Regions from separate parts of the Allobosea sp. AK1 genome, predicted to be linked through region 2. Evidence: predicted binding sites of a transcription regulator. Region 2 holds the regulator's gene; the other holds the start of a gene.
The links. The regulator LexA, encoded in region 2, represses DNA repair genes until DNA is damaged. The targets are predictions, from matches to a motif close to TGTTCNNNNTGTGTTCNG.
Positions count from the first base shown of each region.

Region 1 (7,181 bases), 410 kb from region 2:
ACGAGTTCGCGATTGCTGCCCGCGCGTTTCTTGCCGCCTGGCGAGGATGCGGGAAGGGGCAGGGGAGTCTCCTTGGCATGCAAGACTGCCCTGCCGGGGCCCGGCGGCTCGGCCGGCGCGATCATGAAATCGGGGCCGCTGACCGGCAGCGCCGCCATGGCCGGATCGACGAAGGCCTTGATCGGCAGGTGGTCTGAGGCGATGCGCGCGAGTGGCGTATCGTGGACTGCGACTTGCGACAGGATTTCCGGGCGGTTGGCGATGATCCGGTCGAGCGCCAGCAAGGGCAGCCCGGCCGGGAAGCTCGGGACCGGCACGGGCATCGCGCCGAAGGCGGCATCGAGCGCGCTCAGTGCCGAGCGGCCGCCGAGGCGCCATTCGTTGAGATCGCCGAGCAGGAGGGTGGGGCGCTCGTCCCGGCTGCGCATCAGGTCGATGATCATCCGGGCCTGCTGCGAGCGCGAGCGCCTGAGCAGGCCAAGATGGGCCGCGACGATCCGAAGTGCCGCGCCGCTCTCGAGGTCGATATCGACGACCAGCGCGCCGCGCGGCTCCAGCCCCGGCAGCGAGACCTGATGGACGTCGCGCACCAGCCCCTGCCGGAACAGTACGACATTGCCGTGCCAGCCATGCGCCGCGGCATTGGTGCTTTCCACGGGAACAGGGACGAGGCCGGTCTCGTCTTTCAGCCGGGCGAGGTCGAGCAGGCCGTGGCGGGCGCCGAAGCGCTTGTCGGCCTCCTGCAGGGCGATGACATCCGGCGCGATCTCGCGGATCACCTGCCCGATCCGGCCGGGATCGAAGCGGCCATCGACGCCGACGCATTTATGGACGTTGTAGGAGGCGACCAGCGTGCCCCCGGAACGACCGTTCTCTCCGGCCGAAACGGTGCCGGGGCGGTTGTTGCGCTGGCGCAGCGAGGCGATGATGCTGGCGGGCAGGCTCTGGTTCTTCTTCTGCATCGCTCCGCCGGCTCGTGCTCCGGATCCGCCTTGGTAGGGCGGGTCACGGTTTAGGCGCCTCTGGCATCAGGGATATGACTGCTTCGGCTCAGAGATAGGGCGAGCCGAGCCAGATCAGCCTGTCGATCAGACGCATGACATAGGGCCGGGCGCGCAGGCCGGCAAGCGTGACCGGGGTCGCAGTCGACATCACCGTCTCGATCCGGCGCTCGATCGCGCGGGCGAATCCATGGTCGAGAACCTCGAGGTCGATCTCGAAGTTCAGGCGCAGCGAACGCGGGTCGAGATTGGAGGAGCCGACATAGGCCCAGCTCCCGTCGACGGCGAGGAGCTTGGAATGGTCGAAGGCACCGGTGGAGCGCCAGATCCGGCAATAATTCTTCAGGATCTGGTCGAATTGCGCGGTCATCGCGCGGTCGACCAGCACGAGGTTGTTGACCGAGGGCACGACGATATCGATGTCGACGCCGCGTCGCGCCGCGGTGACGAGCGCGCTGATCAGTTCCTGGTCGGGCAGGAAATAGGGCGACATGATCTTGACCGACTGGCGCGCCACCGACAGCGCGCCCATCAACAGCTTGTGATTGGTTTCCAGATAGGAATCCGGCCCGGTGGGCACCGCGCGCGCCAGCACCGGCATGCCGCTTCGCGCCAGCTCCGGAATCTCCCAGGCCGGGCCGGCCAGTGCTTCGCCGGTGGCGAAGCACCAGTCCTCGGCCGCGACGGCGAAGAGATCGGCCACCACAGGCCCTTCGATGCGGAAATGCGTGTCATGGGCGAAGGCATCACCGGCGAATTCGCGGGTGAAACCCTCGCGGATGTTCATCCCGCCCATGAAGCCGATCGCGCCGTCGACGACGATGATCTTCCGGTGCGTCCTGAGATTGGCATAGGGCAGCCGCAGGCCCATGATGATGTTGCCGTTGAAGACGTCGACCGCGACCCCGCCCTCGCGCAGGTGCCCGGCGATGCTCGGCACCGAATAGCGCGCCCCGACCGCGTCGATCAGCACCCGGGCCGCGACGCCGCGTTTCTGCGCTTCGATCAGCGCATCGGCGATGCGCAGGCCGATCGGGTCCCGGTCGAAGATGTAGCTTTCCAGGATGATGCTGCGCTCAGCCGCCGCGATGGCGGCGAGCATCGCGCCATAGGCCTCGTCGCCGGTCTCCAGCGTGTCGATGCGGTTGCCGGTGGTCAGGGGGTGGCGGGCGACGCGGTCGCCGAGCGTCTTGAGCGCGAGGAAGCGCCGGCCGAAATGCGTCGCGACCGCCTCGTCCTCGACATGGAAATCGGCCGCCGCCATGCCATGGCCGGGGCGCTGGGCCAGGATCGAGGCGCGGCGGATGCGGTTGACCCCGGCGATGGCGTAGAGCAGCGGTCCGATGATCGGCGAGAGGATGATGACGCCGACCCAGCCGATGGCGGCGCGCACCTCGTCCTTGGTCATCACCGCATGCGCGCCGGCGACGGCCGACAGCGCGATCGTGATGACCGCGAGGATATGCGGCCAATAGGTCGAGAGAATCCCCCACATGCTGCTGAGGCTAGAGCATTTTCGAGCGAAGTGGGCGTCGGTTCGCATGAAGAAATTGCGATAAATGAAAACCGAGAGCCTGCGGCGGAGCGGATATTCCGGGCGCTGCTCTTCCGAACGCGCCTCTGCACATGTCAGTGCCGTGGCCTCGAGAGCTGTTTGCGCAGCAGCTTCGGAATGACGAGACCCGCCCCGCGTCATTCTCTGGCAGGGGCATGGGGAAGGCGGGAAGACTCGACTCGCCTTCCGGTGGGGAGCGTTCTATAAAGAACAAAGAGAGAACATAAGCTTTGCCCCATGCCCGAAATCGCCTCGACCCTGTCCGATCTGCGCCGCAGCCTCTCAGAGGCCGCCTTGCGGGGCGGGCCGGTTGCGGCCGGGCGGATCGGCCTCGGCGTGCCTGCGCTGGACGAAGCCCTGAACGGCGGGCTCGCACGGGCGGCGCTGCATGAGGTCTACGCTGCCGAGGTCGCCGATCTCGCCGCCGCGACCGGCTTCGCGCTCGGCCTCGCGCTGCGGGCGGGGGTGGCAGATGAGAAGGCCGGAGCATTTTCGAGCGAAGTGGGCATCGGTTCGCGTGAAGAAACGCGGAATGGCTCCAACGAGCGTTCCATCCTGTGGGCGCGGCAGGATTTCGTCGATGCCGAAGCCGGGCGATTGCACGCGCCGGGATTGAACGAATTCGGCCTCGATCCGTCACGCCTCCTGCTGGTGCGGGCGCGCGACGGCGAGGGCGTGTTGCGGGCGGGCGCCGAGGCGGCGCGCTGTGCCGCGCTGGGCGCCGTGCTGATCGAACCCTGGGGCGAGCCGCGCCCTTTCGACCTGACGGCGAGCCGCCGTCTCGCTCTGGCGGCGGAAGCCTCGGGCGTGCCGGTGCTGCTGCTGCGCGTCGCGGCGACCGAGGCGCCGAGCGCGGCGCGCACGCGCTGGCAGGTGAGGGCGCTGGCCTCGCGGGCCTTGGAGGCGAATGCGCCGGGCGCGCCGGCCTTCGCCCTGAGATTGCTGCGCCAGCGCGGCGGCGCGGCCGAACGTGAGTGGCGTGTGGAGTGGGACCGTGACCGACATTGCTTTGCGGAACGCAGCCTTTTCGACCGAGCTTCCCGGACAGACCATGCCGCGCCGCTATCTCGCCCTCTGGTTCCCCTTCCTGGCGACGGACAGATTGCGGCGGACGGGCGCGATTCCGACCTCCGGCGCGCCGGCTGAGAAGCCGCACGTGCTGACCGAGATGCAGGGCAATGCCCTGCGCCTCGTCGATTGCGACCGGCGCGCCGTCGATCTCGGCCTGACGCGCGGGATGACGCTGGCCGATGCTCGCGCTCGCATTCCCGATCTCGTCGCGCTGGAGACGCAAGCTCAGGCCGATTGCGAATTCCTCGAAGCGCTCGCCGGTTTCTGCGACCGTTTCACGCCGCTTGTCGCGCTCGACGAACCGCATGGCCTGATCCTCGACATCACCGGCTGCGCCCATCTCTTCGGCGGCGAGAGGGGGCTCGGTAATCTGGCTGGGCGCGCCATGCAACGCGGCGGCCTCAAGCTCAAGGCCGCCATCGCCGGCACGCCCGACGCCGCCCGTGCCTGCGCGCGGCACGGTCTCGGCGGCATCATCCCGCCCGGCCAGGAGGAGGCGTGGCTCCGCCCGCTGCCGACCGCCGCGCTGGATACCGACGCGGAGACCGTGATCGCGCTCTCCCGCGCCGGCCTCAAGACGCTCGACCATCTCGCGGAGCGCCCTTCGGAAACGCTCTCGGCCCGCTTCGGCGAGGCGCTGGCGGTCAAGCTCCGGCGTATCCTCGGCCATGAGGATCGCCGCATCACGCCGTTGCGCCCGCCGCCCGACTGCGTTGTGGAGCGCCATTTCGCCGAGCCTTTCGCCGACACCGCGAGCCTCGAGGCTGTCGTCGTCAGGCTGATCGGGGAGGCGGCGCGGGTCTTGGAGGCACGCGGCGAGGGCGGTCGCGTCTTCGAGCTCGGCTTCTTTCGCAGCGACGGCGCGGTGCGCCGCCTCGCCATCGAGACCGGCCACCCGTCGCGCGACGCCAAGGCACTGCTCAGGCTCTATCGCGAGCGCGTGGAAACCTTGTCCGATCCGCTCGATCCCGGCTTCGGCTTCGATGCGATCAAGCTCGCAGTGCCGCTCTGCGAGCCGCTCGACACGCCGCAGCACAGCCTCGATGGCCGCGCGGTCGAGGAGGAGGCAGTGGCCGATCTGGTCGACCGGCTCGTCACCCGCTTCGGCCGCGACCGGGTGCTGCGCTTCGCGGCGCAGGATACGCATCACCCCGTTAGGGCCGCGAAGGCGCTGTCGGCCGCTGCGCCGCTGCCGGACGCAGCTTGGTCCGTACCGGAGCCGCAGGAGCCGCCGGCCCGCCCGCTCCAGCTCTTCGAGCCGCCCCAGCCTGTCGAGGCCATCGCGGAAGTACCGGATGGCCCGCCGATCCGCTTCCGCTGGCGGCGCCTCATCCATGACATCGCCCGCGCCGAAGGCCCCGAGCGCATCGCGCCCGAATGGTGGCGCGACGGCTCCGACGAGCCGATGCGCGACTATTACCGCGTCGAGGATGCGCAAGGGCGCCGTTTCTGGCTCTACCGGATCGGCTTCTACGAGGCCGACAGCGCTCCGCCGCGCTGGTTCCTGCACGGGCTCTTCGCATGAATCAGATTGCGAATGCCTTCGCCGAACCCGTTGCCGCCTCGCATTTTTCCTTCCTGCGCGGCGCTTCGCCGGGGCCGCATATGGTGCTGACGGCGCTGCTGCTCGGTTATTCCGGCATCGGTATCGCCGACCGCAACACGGTGGCGGGCGTGGTGCGCGCCTGGGCGGCGCTGAAGCAGTTGCGCGAAGACGGTCTGCCGGCGCCCGACAAGGTCAGGCAAGGCGGCAGCCCCGGCGAATACATCTGGGTCGAGAACCCGGATTTCGCTGATCATCCCATCGAGCCCGAGCCGATGAAGGCGATGGCGAAGAAGTTCAAGCTCGCGACCGGCACCCGCCTCGTCTTCGCCGACGGCACGCCAGACATCGTCGTCTATCCCGCCAATCGTGACGGCTGGGGCCGGCTCTGCCGCCTGCTCAGCTATGGCAACCTGAAGGACGGTGTGAAGAAGGGTGAATGCCACCTCGTCCTCGACGACCTCCTGAACGATGCCCGCGACCTGCTGCTGATCCTGATGCCGGCGCGCAGCCTCGATGGTCTGCCCGCATTGCTCGCCAAGCTCGACAATGCCGCTCCCGGTGCAATCTGGCTTGCCGCCAGCATGCACCGGCGCGGCGACGACCGCCGCCGCCTCGCGCGTCTCAAGGCGATTGCCGCCGCGACCCGCACCCCGCTGATCGCGACCAATGACGCGCTCTATGATTCCATCGCGCAGCGCGACCTGCAGGATGTGCTGAGCTGCATCCGCGAGGGCACCACCATCGAGCGGGCCGGGCGCCTGCTCGAATCCAATGCCGAGCGCCATCTCAAGCTGCCGCAGGAAATGGCCCGCCTGTTTCGCGATGCGCCCGAGGCCATCGCCGAGACGCAAGCCCTGTTCTCCCGCATCGAGTTCGATCTCGGTGAGCTTGAATATGAATACCCCGACGAGCCGATCCCGCCCGGCTGGAAGGATCAGGACTGGCTGGAAGAGCTGGTCCACCAGCGCAGCCTGATCAGTTACCCGGAAGGAGTACCTGCAAAGGTGGAGGGGCTTCTGACCAAGGAGCTCGCGCTGATCAAGAAGCTCAAATATGCCCGCTACTTCCTGACCATCCGCCAGATCGTCGAGTTTGCCGATAGCAGGGGCATCCTTTGCCAGGGCCGCGGTTCTGCCGCCAATTCCGCCGTCTGCTACGTGCTCGGCATCACCGCGGTCGACCCCGCCGACAACGACGTGCTGTTCGAGCGCTTCATCTCGACCGAGCGCAAGGAGCCGCCCGATATCGACGTCGATTTCGAGCATGAGCGGCGCGAGGAGGTGATTCAGTGGATCTATGAGAAATACGGCCGCCACCGCGCCGGCATCGCCGCCACCGTGATCCATTACCGGCCACGCAGCGCCATCCGCGAGGCCGGCAAGGTACTGGGCCTGACCGAGGACGTTACAGCCCGCATCGCCGATACCAATTGGGGAAGCTGGGGCAGCGAGATCGGCGATGCCCGGGTCCGTCAGGCCGGGCTCGATCCGACCAATCCGACGATCCGCCGCGCCGTCGATTTCGCCAGCCGGCTCTTGGGCTATCCGCGCCATCTTTCGCAGCATGTCGGCGGTTTCGTCCTGTCGCGCGGGCGCCTCGACGAGACCGTGCCGATCGGCAACGCCGCGATGGAGGACCGGACCTTCATCGAATGGGACCGCGACGACATCGACGAGCTCAGATTGATGAAGGTCGATGTGCTCGCACTGGGCATGCTGACCTGCATCCGCAAGGCGTTCGATCTGATCAGGGAGAACGGGGGAAAGGACTATGCGCTCGCCGACTTCAAGGACGGCGACGAAGCGACCTATGACATGCTCTGCGAGGGCAAGTCGCTCGGCGTCTTCCAGGTCGAGAGCCGCGCCCAGATGAACATGCTGCCGCGGCTCAGGCCGCGGGAGTTCTACGACCTCGTCATTCAGGTCGCGATCGTCCGGCCCGGCCCGATTCAGGGGAATATGGTTCATCCCTATCTGAAGCGGAGGGCGGGAATCGAGAAAGTCGTGTT
Region 1 covers NZ_VFMG01000001.1:4,559,278-4,566,458, forward strand. Annotated here, with positions in the region: partial or broken gene FHT98_RS21895 (endonuclease/exonuclease/phosphatase family protein) at 165-962, opposite strand; gene FHT98_RS21900 (phospholipase D-like domain-containing protein) at 1,051-2,496, opposite strand; gene FHT98_RS21905 (ImuA family protein) at 2,794-3,702, shown strand; gene FHT98_RS21910 (Y-family DNA polymerase) at 3,608-5,152, shown strand; gene FHT98_RS21915 (error-prone DNA polymerase) at 5,149-7,181, shown strand, end outside.
Region 1: a site for LexA is predicted at 2,763-2,780, ahead of FHT98_RS21905 (ImuA family protein). Genes of this name have one in related genera too.

Region 2 (7,181 bases):
CCAGGCCTTCGGCGGCGAGGTGGTGCGTGCGCCGCTACCGATGCACGGCAAGGTCTCGCCGATCCGCCACCGGGCGCGCGGGCTGTTCCGCGGCATCAACGGACCGCTGCAGGCGACGCGCTATCACTCGCTCGTGGTCGAGCGAGCCTCCTGCCCCGATGTCTTCGAGATCGAGGCGGAGAGCGATGACGGCCTGATCATGGCGCTCTCGCACCGGGAGCTGCCGGTCCACGGCGTCCAGTTCCATCCGGAGAGCATCGCTTCCGAGCATGGCGCGACGATCCTGCGGAATTTCCTCGACCTCGCGGAGCGGTGGCAGAGCGAACGCGAAGCCTCCGCCCTGACCCCTTCAGCCTGATTCCGCAGAGTTCCCATGGACGATTTCAAACCCTTCATCGCCAAGGTGGCGACCGGCGCGACGCTCTCGCGCGAGGAAGCGCGCGACGCCTTCGACACCATCCTCTCGGGCGGGGTCACCAACGCGCAATCGGCCGCCTTCCTGATGGCGCTGCGCGTTCGCGGCGAGACGATCGACGAGATCGCCGGCGCCGCCAGCGCGATGCGCGGTAAGATGCTCACCGTCAAGGCCCCGCCTGAGGCGATCGACATCGTCGGCACCGGCGGCGATTCCTCCGGCTCCTACAATGTCTCGACGCTGGCCTCGATCATCACCGCGGCCTGCGGCGTGCCGGTCGCCAAGCACGGCAACCGCGCGGCCTCCTCGCGCTCCGGGGCCGCCGACGTGCTGACCGCGCTCGGCGTCAAGGTCGGGCTTGATCCGGCCGCGACCGAGCGTTGCATCCGCGAGGCCGGCGTCGGCTTCATGTTCGCGCCGACGCATCACGCCTCGATGCGCCATGTCGCGCCGGTACGCACCGAGCTCGGCACGCGCACGATCTTCAACCTGCTCGGCCCGCTTTCCAACCCGGCCGGCGCCAAACGCCAGCTCATCGGTGCCTTCTCCGAGACCTGGCTGGAGCCGATGGTCAAGGTGCTCGCCTCCTTCGGCTCGACCCGCGTCTGGGCCGTGCACGGCTCGGATGGGCTCGACGAGATCACCACCACCGGCCCGACCCGCGTCGTCTCGCTGGAGAACGGCAAGATCGAAAGCTTCTCGATCAGCCCCGCCGATGTCGGCCTTGAGCCCGCCAAGCCGGAAGTACTGCGCGGCGGCACGCCGGAGGAGAACGCGGCGGCGCTCAACGCCGTGCTCGCCGGCGAAAAGACCGGCTTCCGCGACATCGCTGCCTTCAATGCGGCTGCGGCACTGCTCGTCGCCGGCAAGGCCCGGGATTTGAAGGACGGCTTCGCCCAGGCGACGGCCGCGCTCGATTCCGGCAAGGCCAAGGCGACGCTCGCCGCGCTCGTCAAAGCCTCGAACGCGTGAGGCCGGCATGACCGATATCCTCGCGAAGATCGAAGCCTATAAGCGCCAGGAGATCGCGGCAGCCAAGGCCGCGGTCCCGCAGGCCGAGATCGAGCGCCGCGCGCATGCAGCCTCCAAGCCGCGCGGCTTTGCCGATGCGCTGGCCGGCAAGCTCGCACAAGGCACGCCCGCTCTGATCGCCGAGATCAAGAAGGCGAGCCCCTCCAAGGGCCTGATCCGCGCCGATTTCGACCCGCCTTCGCTCGCCCGCGCCTATGCGGCCGGCGGCGCGGCCTGCCTCTCCGTCCTGACCGACGCGCCGTCCTTCCAGGGGCGGCCGGAATTCCTCACCGAAGCGCGGGAGGCTGCCGGCCTGCCGGCACTGCGCAAGGATTTCCTCTACGAGCCCTACCAGGTCTACGAGGCCCGCAGCTGGGGCGCCGACTGCATCCTGATCATCATGGCCGGCGTCGACGATGCCACCGCCAAAGCGTTGAACGAGACCGCGCGCGAGCTCGGCATGGACGTCCTCGTCGAGGTCCATGACGATGCCGAGCTCGACCGGGCGCTGAAGCTCGAAAGCCGGATGCTCGGCATCAACAACCGCGACCTGCGCAGCTTCAATGTCGATCTTGCGGTCACCGAGCGGCTGGCACCGCGCGTGCCGGTTGACCGGATCGTCATCAGCGAGAGCGGTATCTTCACGCATGACGACATCGCCCGGCTCAATCCGATCGGCGTCAACAGCTTCCTCGTCGGCGAGAGCCTGATGCGGCAGGCCGACGTCACCGCCGCGACGCAGGCGCTGCTGACCGGCAAGGCCGTCGCGGCGTGAGCCGGCTCAGCCATCTCGACGCGCAAGGCCAGGCGCATATGGTCGATGTCGGCGGCAAGGCCGAGACGACCCGCATGGCGATCGCCGAGGGCCAAGTCGTGATGGCGCCGGAAACGATCGCGATCGTCCGCGACGGCAACGCCAAGAAGGGCGATGTGCTCGGCACCGCGCGCCTCGCCGGCATCATGGCGGCGAAGCGCACGCATGAACTGATCCCGCTCTGTCACCCGTTGCTGCTCAGCAAGATCGCCGTCGATCTCGATATCGACGAGGCCTTGCCGGGCGTACGCGTACGGGCCGAGGTGAAGATGAAGGGCCAGACCGGCGTCGAGATGGAGGCGCTGACCGCCGTCTCCGTCGCCTGTCTGACGGTCTACGACATGGTCAAGGCCGTCGACCGGGCGATGCGGATCGAGAACATCCGCCTGCTGCACAAATCCGGCGGCCAGTCCGGTGATTACGAGGCGAAAGCTAGCTGATGGCGCTCACTCCGGTCCCCGTCGCGCGCAAGGCGCTGCTCGACAGCATTCCGGGGCCGACCGGGGCGGAAACCCTGCCGCTGGCACAATGCGCCTGGCGGGTGCTGGCCAGCGAGGTCAAGGCACTCAGGACGCAGCCGCCTTTCGCCAATTCCGCCATGGACGGCTATGCCGTGCGCGGCGACGAGATGGCGGAAGGCGTTTCGCTCACTGTCATCGGCGAATCCGCTGCCGGCCGGGCCTTCGATGGATCGGTCGGGCCGGGACAGGCCGTCCGCATCTTTACCGGCGCGCCGATGCCTGAAGGTGCCGACACCGTCCTGATGCAGGAGGATGCCGACGGCGTCGGCGGCCCGGTGATCCAGGTCCGCGTGCCGCCGGCGAAGGGCAAGTTCCTGCGCGCTGCGGGGCTCGATTTCCACGAAGGCGACGTGCTGCTGCAAGCCGGGCGCGTGCTCGACAGTGCCGCGCTCGGCCTTGCCGCTGCGATGGGGCATCCGACTTTGCCTGTCCGGCGGAAGCCTCGGGTGGCGATTCTCGCCACCGGAGACGAACTGGTGGCGCCGGGCGAACCTGTGGGCCGCGACCAGATCGTCGCCTCGAACTCGTTCTCGCTCGCCGCGCTGGTCGAGAAGGCCGGCGGCACCGTCATCGATCTCGGCATCGCCCGCGACGACCATGCCGACCTCGCCAGCAAGATCGCAAGGGCGAGCGACGCCGATGCCGATGTGCTGATCACGCTCGGCGGGGCCTCGGTCGGCGCGCATGATCTCGTGCAGGAAGCGCTGACGCGAGCGGGTATGGCGCTCGGCTTCTGGAAGATCGCGATGCGGCCAGGCAAGCCGATGATGACCGGGCGGCTCGGCCGGATGGTCGTGGTCGGGCTGCCGGGCAATCCGGTCTCCTCGATCGTCTGCGGCCATCTCTTCGTGCTGCCCTTGATCGAGGCGCTGCTCGGCATCGCGGACGCCGACCGCGACCGCAGCATCCCTGCCTTGCTCGGCCGCGACATGCCCGGCAATGACGAGCGCGAGGATTACCTGCGCTCGGAGCTCACGCTGACGCCGGAAGGCTGGGTGGCAACGCCGTTCGACCGGCAGGATTCCTCGATGCTCGGTACGTTGGCACGGGCGCAGGCCCTGACGATCCGCCCGGCCCATGCCGCTCCCGCGAAGAAAGGCGAGGCCTGCCGGATCCTGCCCTTGCGGTAGCGGCTTGCGGAACACAAGCAGAACGCGTATGGTGTTCGTGCTTTGTTTCGAATCTGCGCATTGAGGGGCTGGCGGCGACCATGCTGACACGCAAGCAACATGAACTCCTGCGCTTCATCCAGGAACGCTTGCGCGAGAGTGGCGTGCCGCCCTCCTTCGACGAGATGAAGGATGCGCTCGACCTGCGCTCGAAATCCGGCATTCACCGCCTGATCATGGCCCTGGAGGAGCGCGGCTTCATCCGCCGCCTGCCGAACCGGGCGCGTGCGCTCGAAGTCATCAAGATGCCGGACGGGCTCGGCGCGCCTCAGGCGCGTCCGCGCTTCAGCCCGGCCATCGTCCAGGGCGGCCTGGGCTCACAGCCCAGCATGGCCAAGCCGCGCCCTGCCGAGGACGACAGCCGGCATTCCATCGCCATCCCGGTGATGGGCCGCATCGCGGCGGGCACGCCGATCTCGGCGATCCAGAGCCGCAGCCACACCGTCTCGCTGCCGCCGGACATGCTCGGCTCCGGCGAGCATTACGCGCTGGAAGTGCGCGGCGATTCGATGGTCGAGGCCGGCATTCTCGACGGCGACACCGTCGTCATCCGCAGGCAGGACACGGCCAATACCGGCGACATCGTCGTGGCGTTGATCGATGACGAGGAAGCGACGCTGAAGCGCCTGCGCAAGCGCGGCTCCTCGATCGCGCTCGAAGCGGCGAACCCGGCCTACGAGACCCGTGTGCTCGGCCCTGACCGGGTCAAGATCCAGGGCCGGCTGGTCAATCTGATGCGGCGCTACTGAAGGCGTTCGGTGTCGGCCTCGGCTTCGTTGTCGGCGGCCGGTGCGGGCTGTGCGGTGACCGACTGATTGGTGGGACGCGTGCCTGGCTCCGTCAGGCGCCGCTCGCGCCGGCGGCTCCAAGGCCGCTCGCTGCCGGACTGCTCCGCGATATGGCTGCTCCATCCCGACGCCGTCCGGTAGAGCGAGGTCGCGCCGTCGCGCGATAGCGTCATGCGCTCGACCAGCCTGGCCTTGCAGGTGCCGCCCCAGGGGATGGCGGTCACGACGAGGTCGGCGCGCTGGCAATCCTCGATGATGGCGAGTCGCTCGCGCGTATAGGAGATCGTGCGCTTGTCGGCGGTCTGCGCAACGCATGCCAGCCGGTCGCAGGCGATGCCGGCGCGCAAGCTGGGATCGTCGGGCGAGCGGCTGTCGCCATCGGCGGCGAGCCATTGCTGCAGGACGAAGCGGCTGGGCTTGCCGGCGATGGCGAGGCGGCCATCGGGACCGCGCACCGCCAGCCCGGAGCCGTCGCGCTCGATCAGGATCTCCGGCCGCTCCGGCTTGCCGGCAATCGCGACGCCGAGGATCAGCGGCAGGGCCGCAAGCCAGCGCCAGGCCGTGGTCCAGAGTGTCAGCCAGAGCAGCGCCATCGCAAAGCAGGCGAGCACGCCTGAGCCGAAAGCCGCCACCGTCACGGTGGAATGGTCGATGGCCGCGACCCAATGCGCCACCTTGAGGACGACGTCGGAGGCGAGCCCCATCAAGGCCCAGGCCGGCCAGTCCAGCCCGAACGGATAGGCGAGCACGCCGAACACCGCCGCCGGCATGACGAAGAGCGAGACGAAGGGCAGCGCCATGGCGTTGCCGAGCAGGCCGAAGGGATTGAAGGTCTGGAAGTGATAGGCTCCGAAGGGCGCCGTCGCGGCGGTGGCCAGCATGGTGGTGACGAGGATGCCGAGCGCCGCCGTCCAAACGGCTCCGAGCGGCCAGGGCAACACGCGCGGCGGCTCGGTGCGGCTTCGCCCTTCCCAGCGTTCCGCGAAGGCGATCAGCGCCGCGACCGCACCGAAGGACATCTGGAAGCTCGGCCCGAGCAAGGCCTCCGGCTCGCGCAGCAGCACGATCATGGCGGCCAGCGCAAGATTGCGCATGCTGAGCGCGGCGCGATCGACGAGGATCGCGCCGAGCATGACCAGCGTCATGATCAGCGAGCGCTCGGTCGCGACATCGCCCCCGGAAAAGATGCAATAGGCGGTCGCGCCGAGCATCGCCGCTGCCGCCGCGATCTTCTTGACCGGCCAGTGCAGCGCCACCGTCTGCGACAGGACCAGCAGCGCCCGGACCAGCCAGAAGATCGTGCCGGCGGCGAGCACCATGTGCAGGCCCGAGATGGAGACGATGTGATAGATGCCGGCAGCGCGCAGGTCGTTGTTCGTCGCTTCGGTGATCAGGCCGCGCTTGCCGGTGACGAGCGCCGCGGCGACCGCCCCGCCCTGCCCGCCTCCGACCTCGGCGATGCGCTTCGTCAGCGCGTTGCGGGCGCGGTCGATCATCACATCGATCGCAAGGCGCGTCGGCATCGGATGGGGCGCGGGCGCGAGCGCGATCTTGCCGGAGATGCTGCCGACGGCGCCGATCCCGCGGAAGAAGGCATCACGGCCGAAATCATAGCCGCCGGCCCGCGCCGGTCCGGGCGGCGGCAGCAGGCGCGCCGTGGCAATGATATGGTCGCCCGGTGCCACGGAGCCTTGCCGAATATTGACGCGGACGCGCTTCGGACGCTGGTCAGCCGGCACATTGGCGATCTCCGTCACCAGCAGCACGAGCCGCGCGCCCTTGTCGCGGGCCTCGACGCTCTCGACGAAGCCGGAGAGCTTGCCGATGCGCGGCCGCTCCAGCATCGGCGCCGCAATATCGGCCGTACGCCAGACCCCGGCGGCGAATCCGGCGAAAGCTGCGGCCGCGGCGAGGCAGGCCATCGCGGCGAAGCGGCGCAGGCGCAGGGCGAAGGCCAGTGCAGCGCTCAGGGTCAGGCCGAGCAGCGGCGCCCAGAGTGCCGGCTCACGATCGGCTGCGAAATAGAGCAGGATGCCGACGCCCATCGCGATCGGCAGCCAGAGGAAGGGGCGCCGTCTTTCGGCCTCCAGCGCGAAGCCTTGCCGGAGCTGAAGCCAAAGCTGCCGAAGCAGGGCGCGGAGACCTGCTGCCAGCGAGGCCGGGACATGGAGGCGAGCCGGCAAGGCATCGGCGCGCGCGCCGCGCCGGCTTCCCGATTGCCCCTGCCCCGGCGGCGCCGGCTGCATCGCCCGCCTCCCCTGCCGGCGCTGCGATTTGACCGCTTAACGTTTCCGGCCAAGCCATGTTACAGGGCGCGCGCCGGTTGTCATGTCTCAACCTGCGCCATCCCCTGTCTTGCCCCGGACGGCCCACGCCGCCCGGCCGGAGTTTCCTCCCATGAGCAACGCCGTCGTCACGCGCTTTGCGCCCTCGCCCACCGGTTTCCTGCATATCGGCGGAGCC
Region 2 covers NZ_VFMG01000001.1:4,968,474-4,975,654, reverse strand. Annotated here, with positions in the region: gene FHT98_RS23715 (anthranilate synthase component II) at 1-358, shown strand, start outside; gene trpD (anthranilate phosphoribosyltransferase) at 374-1,387, shown strand; gene trpC (indole-3-glycerol phosphate synthase TrpC) at 1,395-2,201, shown strand; gene moaC (cyclic pyranopterin monophosphate synthase MoaC) at 2,198-2,680, shown strand; gene FHT98_RS23695 (molybdopterin molybdotransferase MoeA) at 2,680-3,891, shown strand; gene lexA (transcriptional repressor LexA) at 3,972-4,679, shown strand; gene FHT98_RS23685 (ComEC/Rec2 family competence protein) at 4,673-6,964, opposite strand; gene gltX (glutamate--tRNA ligase) at 7,116-7,181, shown strand, end outside.